DNA from 4 places in the Paenibacillus sp. FSL H7-0714 genome. Region 1 is predicted to be linked to each of the others. Evidence: riboswitches for the same ligand, from Rfam matches in the RefSeq annotation. Region 1 holds a riboswitch; each other region holds the start of a gene.

Region 1 (3,123 bases):
ACCCAGAATCGCATACATCAGCATATTGATCAGTCCGACACCTTTACCACCGAAGACATTGTTGAGCATCATCAGTGCAAGAGGCGTAATACCTCCCAGCGGCGTCAGCGTATCATGCATATTGTTAACACTACCTGTCGTAGCTGCGGTTGTTACTGAAGTAAACAAGGAAGACTGCGGTATGCCGAAGCGTACCTCTTTACCTTCCATGCTACCTTGTGAAGATTCGATTCCTAGTGCATTGATCGCCGGATTACCTTTTGATTCAGCATAGAAGTTTAGGCTTAATAGCAGAACAAATAAGGTCATCATTGCGGTAAAAATTACCCAGCCCTGACGTTTGTTCTTGGCAAACAATCCGTACATATAAGGGAGCGAAGCTGGCAGCATCCACATAGAGAGAATCTCCAGAACGTTCGTAAGTGGATTAGGGTTCTCAAAAGGATGTGATGAATTGGCTCCGAAGAAGCCGCCACCATTGGTACCCAAATGCTTGATCGATTCCAGAGAAGCTACTGGACCGATAGCGATTTGTTGCGTTTGTCCCTCTAGTGTAGTGACTTCAAGTGATGGCTTGAGCGTTTGTGGCACATGTAGTCCTACGAGTACCAATGAAACCAGCAGAGCTAGAGGAATGAATACACGAATATGTGCTTTAACGAAATCCTCGAAGAAGTTCCCGACTGATTTCCGTCCTGTGATTCCTCTGACAAAGGCAACCGCAACAGAAAATCCGCTCGCTGCAGACGTGAACATCATCATCGTGATGACAGCCATTTGTGAAAAATACGAAAGTCCCGTCTCCCCGCTGTAATGCTGCAGGTTTGTATTAGTCATAAAGCTGATCACCGTATTGAACGAAAGCGTCTGTTCCATATCCGCAATTCCATTCGGATTTAGCGGTAATCCCCGCTGCAATCGAAGAAAGATATAACTGAAAGTAACCAGTACGATATTCGTTAAAACAAAGCTAAGCGCATACTTTTTCCAGGACATACCGTCCCGTTTTTTCAGGCCGATCAGCTTATAAATTCCTTTTTCCATGCCTCCAAACCATCGATCCGTACGGTTCGGTTCATTAGAAAATACATAATATAAATACGTGCCCATCGGCTTAACCAGCAAGATAAGAATTACGATTACAGCAACTATTTGCAAAATGCCCATGAATGCCCCTCCTTAAAATTTCTCCGGATGAATCAATGCGTAAACCAGATATACAAACAACAGTAGGGTAACAGCGATTACTAGAATCACAACTTATCCCTCCCTGTATCCTCAACTACACCTGCGCACCAGCGCATAAATCCATAAAACAACCCGTAAATTACAGCTAACGAAGCTACCATATACAGATCCATCATATCTCCCGCACTCCTTCTTTTATCCTTGATGAGGTGATTTATCGATTAGAAAATCAGCATCACCACTGTGGGAATAGATTACATAACTTGCACCAAGTCTTTTATAGACCAATCTAGGATTTATTGAGCTTGTGATTACAAAAATCGGCTGCGTCGTCCAAGTGCGGCACATCTGAATGTAGCGGCAGCATAACGTAAAGCTGCTCTCGAACAGATATACCCGTCCTACCGGGAACGGCGGGCGAAACCAAGTATTCTGATGGCGGGTATCAACTAGAACGACTTGTTCAATCCCCATCTCTTCGAGTAGGGCCTTCTCAGGCAAGTTGTTGGTCAATCCGGCCATCTTAATGCCTCTGAATTTTAGAAGCTTAATAAAATGTTCGCCTGCCTTCGTTGGCGCACATACCAGTACATATTCATTCTGATCTGTCATCTCTTATTCTCCTCAAATGCTTTGCTTGTAAGATCAGAGCTTGATCACCCTGATCTTGAAAGAAAAGCTACCGCTAATGATGAATATAACGACCTCTTCGTGAGGTTTTCCATAAATGCTTTGCTTAAAAAAGCACAGCAAAAAGCCACAAAGGATTCTCCTCTGTGGCTCGCTAGCGGTCACATTGCACTCATCCTCTCTCCATACGCTTACGAGGTTAGCTGTCGGATTCGGGCGGTGAGAGTCGCCCTACCTGTATAGATGCGAGCTCACTCGCATCTTCTACAGGATTCACCCCATAACCGGCTTCCGACTCTCACATCGTCTGCCGATTGTTGGTTCCCCCGCTTTCCTTATCGGAAATTAAGCGGATCAAATATTCGATTGTTGTTGAAACAGGAGTAATCATACCCTTATGCAGGAAGAATTGTAAAACCTGATTGATGCCAAAATAATGCAAATTAAAAACTATTTTCGCGTTGGATAGCGCTTACTTGATATCCAATCTCTCTATATCTCTTGTTTACTCGAGTTTTAATCCATTAGCGAAAAGCGGGCATACCATGTGATTTTATTCACCACAAATGTAGAAATCTCAAAAAATCGCCTTTATAGGTAAGAAAACAAGAAGTCGAGATTAAGCGAGGAAGAAGCCCGATAACTCGCAATAAATACCTATTTGGTTCCCTTTTCCGTCGTAGTAGGCAGGATTTGGTTTAAATCGCGCTCAAAAGAACACTTTCTGTTTTTACAGAAACACCTTGAAAAGAGTATGATTCGGGTTGAATCTATTTCACAAAATACATTCAACGCTGAGTTCCTGTATTTGCAGGGAACGGGGGAACCATCAGGCCACATGGCCTACTTGGGGTGAATCCGAAGGAGACTGTTCAAGTCTCACATAGGTAGGGCGACTCTCACCGTCCGAATCCGACAGCTAACCTCGTAAGCGTAAAGAGAGAGACCCTTGATCCGCCACGCTTTGGCACAGGTATGTGTATACCTGTATTCCAAAACCGCAGCAGAGGTCCTCCTCTTGCTGCGGTTTTTGCGTTACCTGAATCTATAGGGTGATAGCATGCTGGACGGGGTGAAAGGAATGAAACACTATTATTGGGGAACTCAGCAAGGGCTACTTGAGCCGATAAGTCTAAATTATGTTTGCTTTGGAGCGTTGTGGTTCGAAGAGGATCATCACAGAACTATTGTCGGCTATGCTTTTGGTCAGAAGCAGATTGAATCACTTCGCCATTTCAGCAGCCCATCTACCTGTGAATACTGTATGGACCGAACAATTATATACGAAATATATAAAAATATCCG
Region 2 (3,123 bases), 3.3 Mb from region 1:
AAATTTTGTGGATTTGTAATAATTTCCTTCTCAAAAATACAAAAAAAGGCTATATTCCGAACGTTCCGGATATAGCCTCTCCTTAATGATCCATTATTTATTCAAATGATATGGGACAGTCGCAACTACAACATCTTTTGAATTCATTAGATACGAACGGATTAAAAAGCTGGTCTGATTATGAAGTACAGCTTGCCACCAATGCTTAGTTATAAACTGTGGAATCAGAATCGTGATATGATCCGTCGCTGCGGTCTTCCACTCCACTGTATCAATAAATTTCACTAACGGACGAATAATACTGCGATATCTGGAACGAAGTACAATCAGGCGTACACCCGGATTCCATTCCTCCCACCGTTGCTCCATTTTTTGAATGTCCTCTTCATCAAAGCCAACATACACGGCTACAACATTATCCGTTAGAGACTTGGCATAGCTGATGGAATGTAGTACAGCACGTGTTACACCCGCAACAGGAACAACAACCGTACTGCCTTTAATCAAAGGTTTATCTGTACTCGGGCATATACGAAGCTGATCTGCAGTGTTCAAATAGTGCTTGTGAATCCGGTGGAACACGAACATTACAGCAGGTAAGAAAATGAAAGCCATCCATACGCTTGAGAATTTAGTGATGATAAAAATAAGCGTAATCGTCAATGTAGTCAGCATACCGATGGTATTTACAACAAATCTTTTTTTCCATCCCGCTGGTTTTGTTTTAAACCAATGAACCATCATTCCTAGCTGTGACAATGTGAAAGGAATGAATACACCAACCGCATAAAGTGGAATCAAGCTTTCTGTATTTCCGTGGAATGCAGCTACAAGCACAGCAGACAGAACACCTAGAAAAATAATACCATTAGAGAAACCTAGACGGTCTCCACGAACCATAAAAGCATGTGGCATATATTTATCTTTTGCAAACATAAATGCGAGCAGCGGGAACGCTGAGTAAGCTGTATTAGCTGCCAAGAACAAAATTACTGCTGTGATACCTTGAATGAAAAAATATAAGGTTCCGCGGCCAAAGGTCGATTCAGCGATCTGTGAAACAACCGTTGCCTTTTCATCAGGCACTATGCCGTACCAATACGCCAGTAGTGTGATACCTGTAAACATAAATCCAAGTATAACCCCCATAACCATTAAGGTCTTGGCTGCGTTCTTTTCAGCTGGTGCTTTAAAGTTTGGAATGGCATTAGATACAGCCTCTACACCCGTAAGTGCCGAACAGCCAGAACTGAAGGCTTTTAATAGTAGAAACAAACTAACATTAGAAACAGCAGAGCCAATTTCAGGGACATTCGCATGTACGCCACCTGCTGCATATTTAATAATACCGGAGATAATCAACACTACAATCGACACTACAAACAAATACACTGGGATTGCGATGAATGAAGCTGATTCTGTAACTCCGCGAAGATTAATCAAAGTAAGTAAAATAATAACTGATACTGCAATAAGAACGGTGTGATTATGAAGACTTGGAAAAGCCGATGTGATCGCATCCGTCCCTGCCGACGCACTAACAGCTACGGTCAGAATGTAATCCACTAACAAAGACCCTCCTGCTAAGAGCCCTGTCGGAACACCAAGATTACTCTTGGCAACGATGTAAGCTCCGCCTCCCTGAGGATAAGCGTAAATCGTCTGCCGATAGGATAAAATCAGGATGGCCAGCAGGCCCAATACGGCTAATGCAATTGGCAGGGAATACCAGATGGCAGTAAACCCCGCAGCCACCAGTACAATCAAAATTTGTTCCGTTCCGTAGGCTACAGACGAGAGCGCATCAGAAGACAGGACAGCCAGTGCTTTAACCTTGGATAACTTTTCATGATCGAGTTCGTTCGACTTCATCGGACGCCCGATCAATAGTCGTTTTACCTTGCTTACCATGGTGGATACAGTTCCTTTCTTTGGGAGCTGAAACGGAATTTCCGCGCGCTGTTTTCATTGGTGGATTTCATAAATGCAGACACTAAAAATAGCATACGGAAATGATCCGCATGCTATGCATGGTCATTATCCCACCTTTGCTTACGAGGTTAGCTGGCGGATTCGGGCTGTGGTTTAGCCCTACGGTATAAGTCTAATCGACCCATTCCGATTCACCCCATTGGCACATATGCCAAGTTTGGTTCCCCCGTTTTTCCTAAGAAAATTCAGCGCATATTCAACTTCTCACAAGGTCTAATATTAGTCTACAAAGCGTATACAGTAAAGCGTTGAAAAAAATGAAAAAAGAATGAAAAAACATCCAGTAAGCGCAAATACAGCGTCTTATTGGATGCTCTCTTTCATTCTCTTCAATTATCCCTCTGGATCGTGTTTTTAATCACTTTTCACATTTTTTCGGATCCTTTAAAATTAAAAAATCAAAATCCTAAACTTTCCTCTGTATCTAACTCCATCACTTCTTCTTCCTTGCGTCCGTACCAAAGTAAAATGCTAATTAAAGCAAAAGCGATTAATGCAAGGAAAGGAATCGTAATGAATCCAAAAAAGTTCAAGTAATCCTTATTACAAGGAACACCAATTGTACAAGGAAGCACTTTACTTAACGCAGGAATCTTCTGCTCCGCATAATGATAGATCGAGATACTGCCACCAATCAAGCTTAGTGGAAGTACATATGGGATAATCCTTTTATCCCCTCGAAAGGTTGCAATTCCCAAGAGGAATAACTGAGGATACATAAAAATTCGCTGGAACCAGCAAAGCTTACAAGGTTCATATTTCAATACTTCGCTCAGATACAAGCTACCAGCAACAGCAACTAAAGAGACGAACCAGGCCAGATACAGGCAGTTACGCTTGCAAAAAGATAGGAACTTTGTCACTTTGCCTCCACAGCTTTTGCGGCGTCGTTAATTTCAGTTGAAATCGCTTCAATGTTAAATGGATCCGTAGTCATTACTCCATTGATATAAAGGGATGGTGTAGTCGTCACCCCAGCTTCACTAGCTAACTGCATACCCTTATTCAGCTCATCTGCATACGTACGATCCTTAATATCTTTACGAAGCAGTTCGTAATCGATAGCTAACTTCTCTTTCTCCGCAAGGCTTACTAAGAAATCTTCAGTCGCCCATTCTTCGCTCTCATCAC
Region 3 (3,123 bases), 480 kb from region 1:
TGGCTTATATACATCTTTATCGTGCGCCTGTTCCTTCTATATATGCAGTTTGGTTATACCAGCGGCACGGGGATGTTCTCCTCCTTATTCATTTGCTTGAAGTCGCTGATTCCGGCAATAGGAATTTCAATCATACTTGGTGCAGCAGGCCTGATCCTTTTGCTAGTGTGCGGACTAACGGGTATCTTCTGTCCTGGCCTACCAGCACTTCTTATTCGTCAACTTTCATCACTGCCCTCAACACTCTTCAAAATGTGGGGAATTTCAGCTCAATATCATCTATGGCACAGTAAAGCATTTCCACAATAATTTGAAGCATTACAGAACATAATATAAGAGTCCCGGTTCCTGAATCAGGAGCTGGGACTCTTTCGCGTTATAGACAAATTATGAGGATTTGCAAAATCGTAAAGACTTTGTTACAATAAGTCCTGTTCCATTGGTAACAAGTTTGTAATCATTTGAAACGATTTCTACATAACTTCATGTATTTGTCGTAGTCATGTCGATAAGTCACTATCTGGTGCATAAAACGCCGAATTCCTTGCACCGGGAAGTGGGGGAACCATATTTTGGGTGAATTGATCTCGCTTTGCAGTGATCATAGGGGAACCTTCTACCGAATCCTTAAGCTAACCTCACAGGCATTGGAAGGGGTACAATTTTTTTGAAGAATTTAAGAAAAGCATGCGTCGCTGCGGCGCTAGGACTTGTGATGGCGTTCTCTATTGGTGGAGGAAGTGCCTTTGCAGATTCTAAGATGGACAGTGTTATTTCAAAGACAATTGGAGTTGCCTATAAAACCGGAGGCACTAGCACTGCCGGGTTTGACTGTTCTGGATTTACTACGTATGTATTCAAGAAGGTGGGTCTTTCTTTGCCCCGTACTTCAAAAGCTCAATATAATGTCGGAACTCCTGTAGCCAAAAGCAAATTGCGTTCAGGTGACCTAGTTTTCTTTAACACATTGGGCAACGGCGTATCCCATGTCGGCATTTATGTTGGAAACGGAAAATTCGCACAATCATCATCTTCATATGGCGTGACCATCACTTCACTTAGCCAGTCCTACTGGGCCAATCGCTACGTTGGTGCTAAAAGAGTAATGAGTACTTCCTCATATCAAGCTATAGCCTACGATTAATACTTCCCCACAACTATAACCTCACAATTACATTATATAGACCTGGGTTTGATTATTGACTTAATCGAATCCAGGTTTTCTTTTGCCTTATTATATTCTTTACACCTCTAGAACGGACTTTAAACACTTTTATTTGATAAAAATTTCAATAAATATAAAAATTAGTTTAATATTATCGCTTACATATGCATTTTGTCTTTAAAAAAACGAATTTTTCTGCATGATTATGTTAAAAACGATTGCCAAGCGGCACTCTGTTTGTTACAATAACTGCAGTAAGATTTTAGTAACATTTTTGTAATCATTAAGTTGTTATTTACAAAGGTTTTGTCATGTATTGATTACAAGCTATTCCTAATCAACAGTATTAGCCGAGTTTCCTAACTATTAGGAAAACGGGGGAACCAACTTTGGGTGAATTGACCTCCATTTTTAGAGGGGTCATAGGGGACCTTCAACCGAACCCTTAAGCTAACCTCGTAGGCATCCGGAAGGGGTATAAACTTTTGAAGAAGAAGCTAGCAGCAGCAGTACTTAGCTTTTCCATTATTTTCACCATCGGAGCAGGAAGCGCTTTCGCGGATTCCAAAATGGATAAAGTGATCGACAAGACCATCGGAACTAAGTACGTATCCGGCGGCATCTCCACAAATGGATTTGATTGCTCCGGATTTACAATGTATGTATTTGATAAAATTGGTATAAACCTACCACACCAATCAGGTTCCCAGTATCAAATGGGTACTGCTATCTCCCAAGATGATTTAAGATCTGGAGATCTTGTATTCTTCAATACAAGTGGTAAGGGTGTCTCCCATGTCGGTATTTATGTCGGTGAAGGCAAGTTTGCACACGCATCTACCTCACGCGGTGTAACAATTAGCTCCCTGAGTGATAGCTACTACGTGAAACGCTACATCGGTGCTAAACGAATTATGAGCACGGATGCTTATCATTCTGTTGCTTCTGAGACAGAAGATAATGATGATGTTCAATAAGTAAATCGTACATAGGCTCTTTTCCAAGATGTTGATTCTTGGGGAAGAGCTTGTTTTTTGTCTTATTTAGTATTTACCCCTCTCAGAATTTGTAAAACAATAATCCTCATAAATTTCTGAGTCGACCATGCCTCTTTTTGTATATAATTAGTTACAAGCATAAACGCCTTCGATATCCTTATAAGGACCATAAGTATTTTAAGCTAGAAATATAAGACATTTTAAGTCCCCCCGTGAAAGGAGGTCCTTGACCTTATGATAAATCCCTCTGTTACTTTTCATGTAGCGCCTATGGAGACCAGTCACGCGGAAGAGATTTGCAACTGGGATTACACTGCCCCTTATAATATTTACGGCTGGATGCCGTGGGAGCAAATGCAGGCTCTTGGAATCGAGTTCGGTGACCCGCAGCTACGGAATGAGCAATATGTCTCCATATTAAATGGGCAAGGGATTTTGTGTGGATTCGCGCAGTTGTTTCCAATGGAAGGTGTTGTTCGCTTGGGGATTGGTATGCGCCCTGATCTATGCGGTCAAGGTCTAGGAAAAATATTCATGGATGCAATCGTGCAAGCAGCCTTGCTTCGTTATCCTGAGCGTGAGATTGATCTAGAGGTATTGACCTGGAACCAGCGGGCGATCCGAACTTACCAAAAGTGTGGATTTACGATTACCGATACGTATGAACGCCTAACCCCCACAGGAAACAAACCTTTTTATTGCATGGTCTATGATAAATAATATTAAATTCCATATTTTTCAATGATTTGATGGTATTATCGTTCATTTTTTTGTCACAAACCCTATGATAACGCTTCACCTTGAGCTATAATGTAGGGAGCAGCTTACATAGAAGGGACGAACTGGGATGCAGAAATGGATCATGAGCGGTTTGTTTTTTGCCGCCTGTGCCTTTGCGGTAGTACTTATGTTTACACTTCCAGGTAAAGAAGAGGTAGCTGAACAGAATAAGCCGACGAT
Region 4 (3,123 bases), 560 kb from region 1:
ACTGAAATTCGCAGCAGTTTTGCGGCAGCCGGACTTCACCCAGAATATGATTTGGAGATTGATTTTCCGACAGATCTGCCCTATGATGTGTTCCGTCCGGGAGAAGCTTTTGACAATAAACAAATTCTGCTGCTTGATCGGCATGATCATCTGCGGGAAATTTCAGAGGTGTCGGATATTGTGCGTTCTATTAGCGGCATTCACCGTGGCAGATATCATCTTTATTTTCCTCAGGATAAGTTGAGAAATGCGCTTACGCGATTGCCTGCTTCTATTGCAGAGATTTTTGCAAAATAATACAAGAAAATATGGGATTTATGACAAGAAGAGTAGAAATATAAGATATAACGGATAGCGTGAAACTTATATTGTCTTATATTTAAAAAAGAACAAGGAGTGAGGGTTAAAATGTTTCTGTTTGACACACATACGCATCTGGATGCACCTCAATTCGACGAGGATCGCGAAGAAGTTATCGTTCGTGCTGTAGAAGCAGGAGTTAGCAAGATGATTAATATCGGATTTAATCGGGAGACGATTCCCTCAACGATGAAGCTGGCGGAATCTTATGATTATATTTATGCGGCAGTGGGTTGGCATCCTCAGGATGCGATTGATATGAAAGAAGGAGATCTCGATTGGATCGCTTCTCTATGCAGTCATAAAAAAGTAGTGGCTATTGGTGAAATCGGACTGGATTATTACTGGGATACTTCTCCCAAGGATGTGCAACATGAAGTTTTTCGCAAGCAAATTGGACTAGCCCGTGAACTAAATATGCCGATTTGTATTCATGATCGTGATGCCCATGAGGATGTTGTACGGATTTTACGGGAGGAAAAGGCAAATGAGGTTGGAGGCGTGATGCACTCGTTCTCAGGAAGCTGGGAAACAGCTAAAATGTGCTTGAATCTTGGTTTTCATTTATCCTTTGGAGGACCCATTACGTTCAAAAATGCAAGAGTGCCAAAAGAAGTGCTTGCGCAGACCCCACTAGACCGATTATTGATCGAAACCGATGCTCCATATTTGACTCCACACCCCTTTCGCGGGAAGCGAAATGAGAGCGCTCATGTGAAGCTGGTAGCAGAGGCAGCAGCTGAAATTAAAGGGTTAACATGGGAAGAATTGGCTAAAATAACGTATGCGAACGCACTGGAACGATTTGGGATTGAGTGAAAACGGGAGCAAAACAGGCGAAAAATAGAGAATGGCCGATATATTAAACTTTTTTAATATAAAAACGGCTGAATATTACAATATTTTAACCATATTTTTGCGTAAACGTGGTTGAATCGTCCTTTACAACATGCATCAAAACAGGATATCATCTTTTCAGTGATGTGAGCTGTGTTATAGTGACAGCCATTGATTCATGGATCGTCTCGCTGAGTCTCCGTATGGAGAACGGGGGAACCAATATTGACCTGCCGCATGCCTGTATTTTAAATACGGTTTAGACGTGCCGTAGGACAGTATTTGATTTCTTCACGTGGTCTTTGGGGTGAATTTAAGGGCAACCGCCATGAGCGGGTGACCTGAAATAGGGCGTCTCTCTTTCGTCCGAACCCGACAGCTAACCCCGTAAGCGCAAGTAAGAGAGGCAACCTCGTGCACAAGCATTCTCTATTCTGATATTGGAGAAGCCACGAAAGAGTCCTCAGTTGAACTCTTTTTAGGCTTTTTTATTTTTGAATAAATAGAATGTTGCCCACATACTGTTATATAACAGAGGTGGGAGTAGCTGTGCCGAGCAGGCGATCCATGAGCAGGAGACGCTAAGTTATTACGTGCGTGTCCTGTGACAATCTCAAATAGTTTCGTCAAAGGAATTCAGTCCTCATGATATACAATTGACGACGGGGCTATGTAAGGAGGATGGAGAGAATGGGCGTATTCCAACCAGAAGTATCCCATGATTCGCAGTCATCCAGCAGGTCTTTCGCATTACGGTGGGAGCAAGTAAATACTCGCGTACTTTTACTTGCAGGCGTGATTTCAGTCGCTATCGCGCTACTTATTCTGCTGTACGTACACGGTCAAAGTAACAAACAATTATTTTTAGTAATAGACGGGCAAACACAGACGCTTGAAACGCGAGAAGCGCTTCTTGGTGATGTGTTGGAGAAAGAGCAAATTTCGCTGCAGCCGCATGATGAACTATCTTTAGGACTGAGTGATGAAATAAAAGACGGTGACCGTGTCGTTATCAATCGTGCGCAGAAAATTAGTCTTACTGCGGATGGAGCAACAAAAACGTTATATACGACCGAAGACACAATTGGTAAAGCAATTGAGAAAATGGGCATTACCCTAGAAGGTCATGATAAGATTTTCCCTTCGTTAGACACCACCATTTCTGCAAACATGGAGGTTAAGATTGTTCGCATCAACAAACAGACTGTACAGCGATCAACTAACTTACCCTTCAGAGTCATCAAGACAGCAGACCCCTCCCTTACTGTGGGAACAGTTAGAGTGGCACAGGCAGGCAAACCAGGCGTCATGATTCAGCATATTGAAAAGATCTACCAAGACGGAGAACTGGCCTCTATGCGCATGATTGGTAAGGAAGTACAAACGGTAACGAAAGATAAGATTATTGCCGTTGGTACCAAAGCACTTCCTAAGCCGGCTGTAGCTAAGACTACAACAACTTCCAAATCAAACACCACTTCAAAAACGGCTAAGGTTAGCGCCAAGACTAATAACGTCACAAGCAAGGCTGGCGTAGACTTTGAGTACAAGAAGATGATTAAGAACGTCTCCATGACAGCTTATTCATCAGAAGAGCCAGGTATTGGTACCAAAACTGCCTCCGGAACACGCGTAACGGAAGGTCGTACAATTGCGGTAGACCCGAATGTAATCCCTATTGGCTGGTGGGTATATATCGAGGGGCTTGGATTCCGCCGAGCAGAAGATACTGGCGGTGCCATTAAAGGCAATAAAGTAGATGTCTATTACGATTCACTGAGCCATGTCCGTAATTTCGGTCGTAAATCACGTACCGTTTATGTGATTGGACCTGTGAAGCCGGAGTTAAACTAGGCTGAAGCTTTTGCAAATTATTCTTTGATAAGCTATAGTGATGATAACCGTTAAGGAACGCCAGATGATCAT

The links. A riboswitch is a leader RNA that binds a small molecule or an ion and turns the genes downstream of it on or off. The one in region 1 is predicted to bind cyclic di-AMP.
Region 2: another riboswitch for cyclic di-AMP. It lies ahead of NST34_RS17020 (APC family permease); the one in region 1 lies ahead of NST34_RS02675 (hypothetical protein).
Region 3: another riboswitch for cyclic di-AMP. It lies ahead of NST34_RS00540 (C40 family peptidase); the one in region 1 lies ahead of NST34_RS02675 (hypothetical protein).
Region 4: another riboswitch for cyclic di-AMP. It lies ahead of NST34_RS00190 (3D domain-containing protein); the one in region 1 lies ahead of NST34_RS02675 (hypothetical protein).

What each region holds. Positions count from the first base shown of each region.
Region 1 is NZ_JBBOPT010000001.1:595,886-599,008, reverse strand. It holds gene kdpA (potassium-transporting ATPase subunit KdpA) at 1-1,167, opposite strand, end outside; gene kdpF (K(+)-transporting ATPase subunit F) at 1,180-1,257, opposite strand; gene NST34_RS02675 (hypothetical protein) at 1,384-1,800, opposite strand; cyclic di-AMP (ydaO/yuaA leader) riboswitch at 1,991-2,180, opposite strand; cyclic di-AMP (ydaO/yuaA leader) riboswitch at 2,601-2,766, shown strand; gene NST34_RS02670 (hypothetical protein) at 2,900-3,123, shown strand, end outside.
Region 2 is NZ_JBBOPT010000001.1:3,867,344-3,870,466, forward strand. It holds gene NST34_RS17020 (APC family permease) at 94-1,911, opposite strand; cyclic di-AMP (ydaO/yuaA leader) riboswitch at 2,035-2,193, opposite strand; gene NST34_RS17025 (disulfide oxidoreductase) at 2,391-2,855, opposite strand; gene NST34_RS17030 (DsbA family protein) at 2,852-3,123, opposite strand, start outside.
Region 3 is NZ_JBBOPT010000001.1:112,660-115,782, reverse strand. It holds gene NST34_RS00550 (hypothetical protein) at 1-309, shown strand, start outside; cyclic di-AMP (ydaO/yuaA leader) riboswitch at 524-662, shown strand; gene NST34_RS00545 (C40 family peptidase) at 716-1,144, shown strand; cyclic di-AMP (ydaO/yuaA leader) riboswitch at 1,504-1,645, shown strand; gene NST34_RS00540 (C40 family peptidase) at 1,651-2,142, shown strand; gene NST34_RS00535 (GNAT family N-acetyltransferase) at 2,398-2,883, shown strand; gene NST34_RS00530 (c-type cytochrome) at 3,011-3,123, shown strand, end outside.
Region 4 is NZ_JBBOPT010000001.1:40,726-43,848, forward strand. It holds gene NST34_RS00180 (HD domain-containing protein) at 1-297, shown strand, start outside; gene NST34_RS00185 (TatD family hydrolase) at 409-1,179, shown strand; cyclic di-AMP (ydaO/yuaA leader) riboswitch at 1,377-1,606, shown strand; gene NST34_RS00190 (3D domain-containing protein) at 1,888-3,051, shown strand.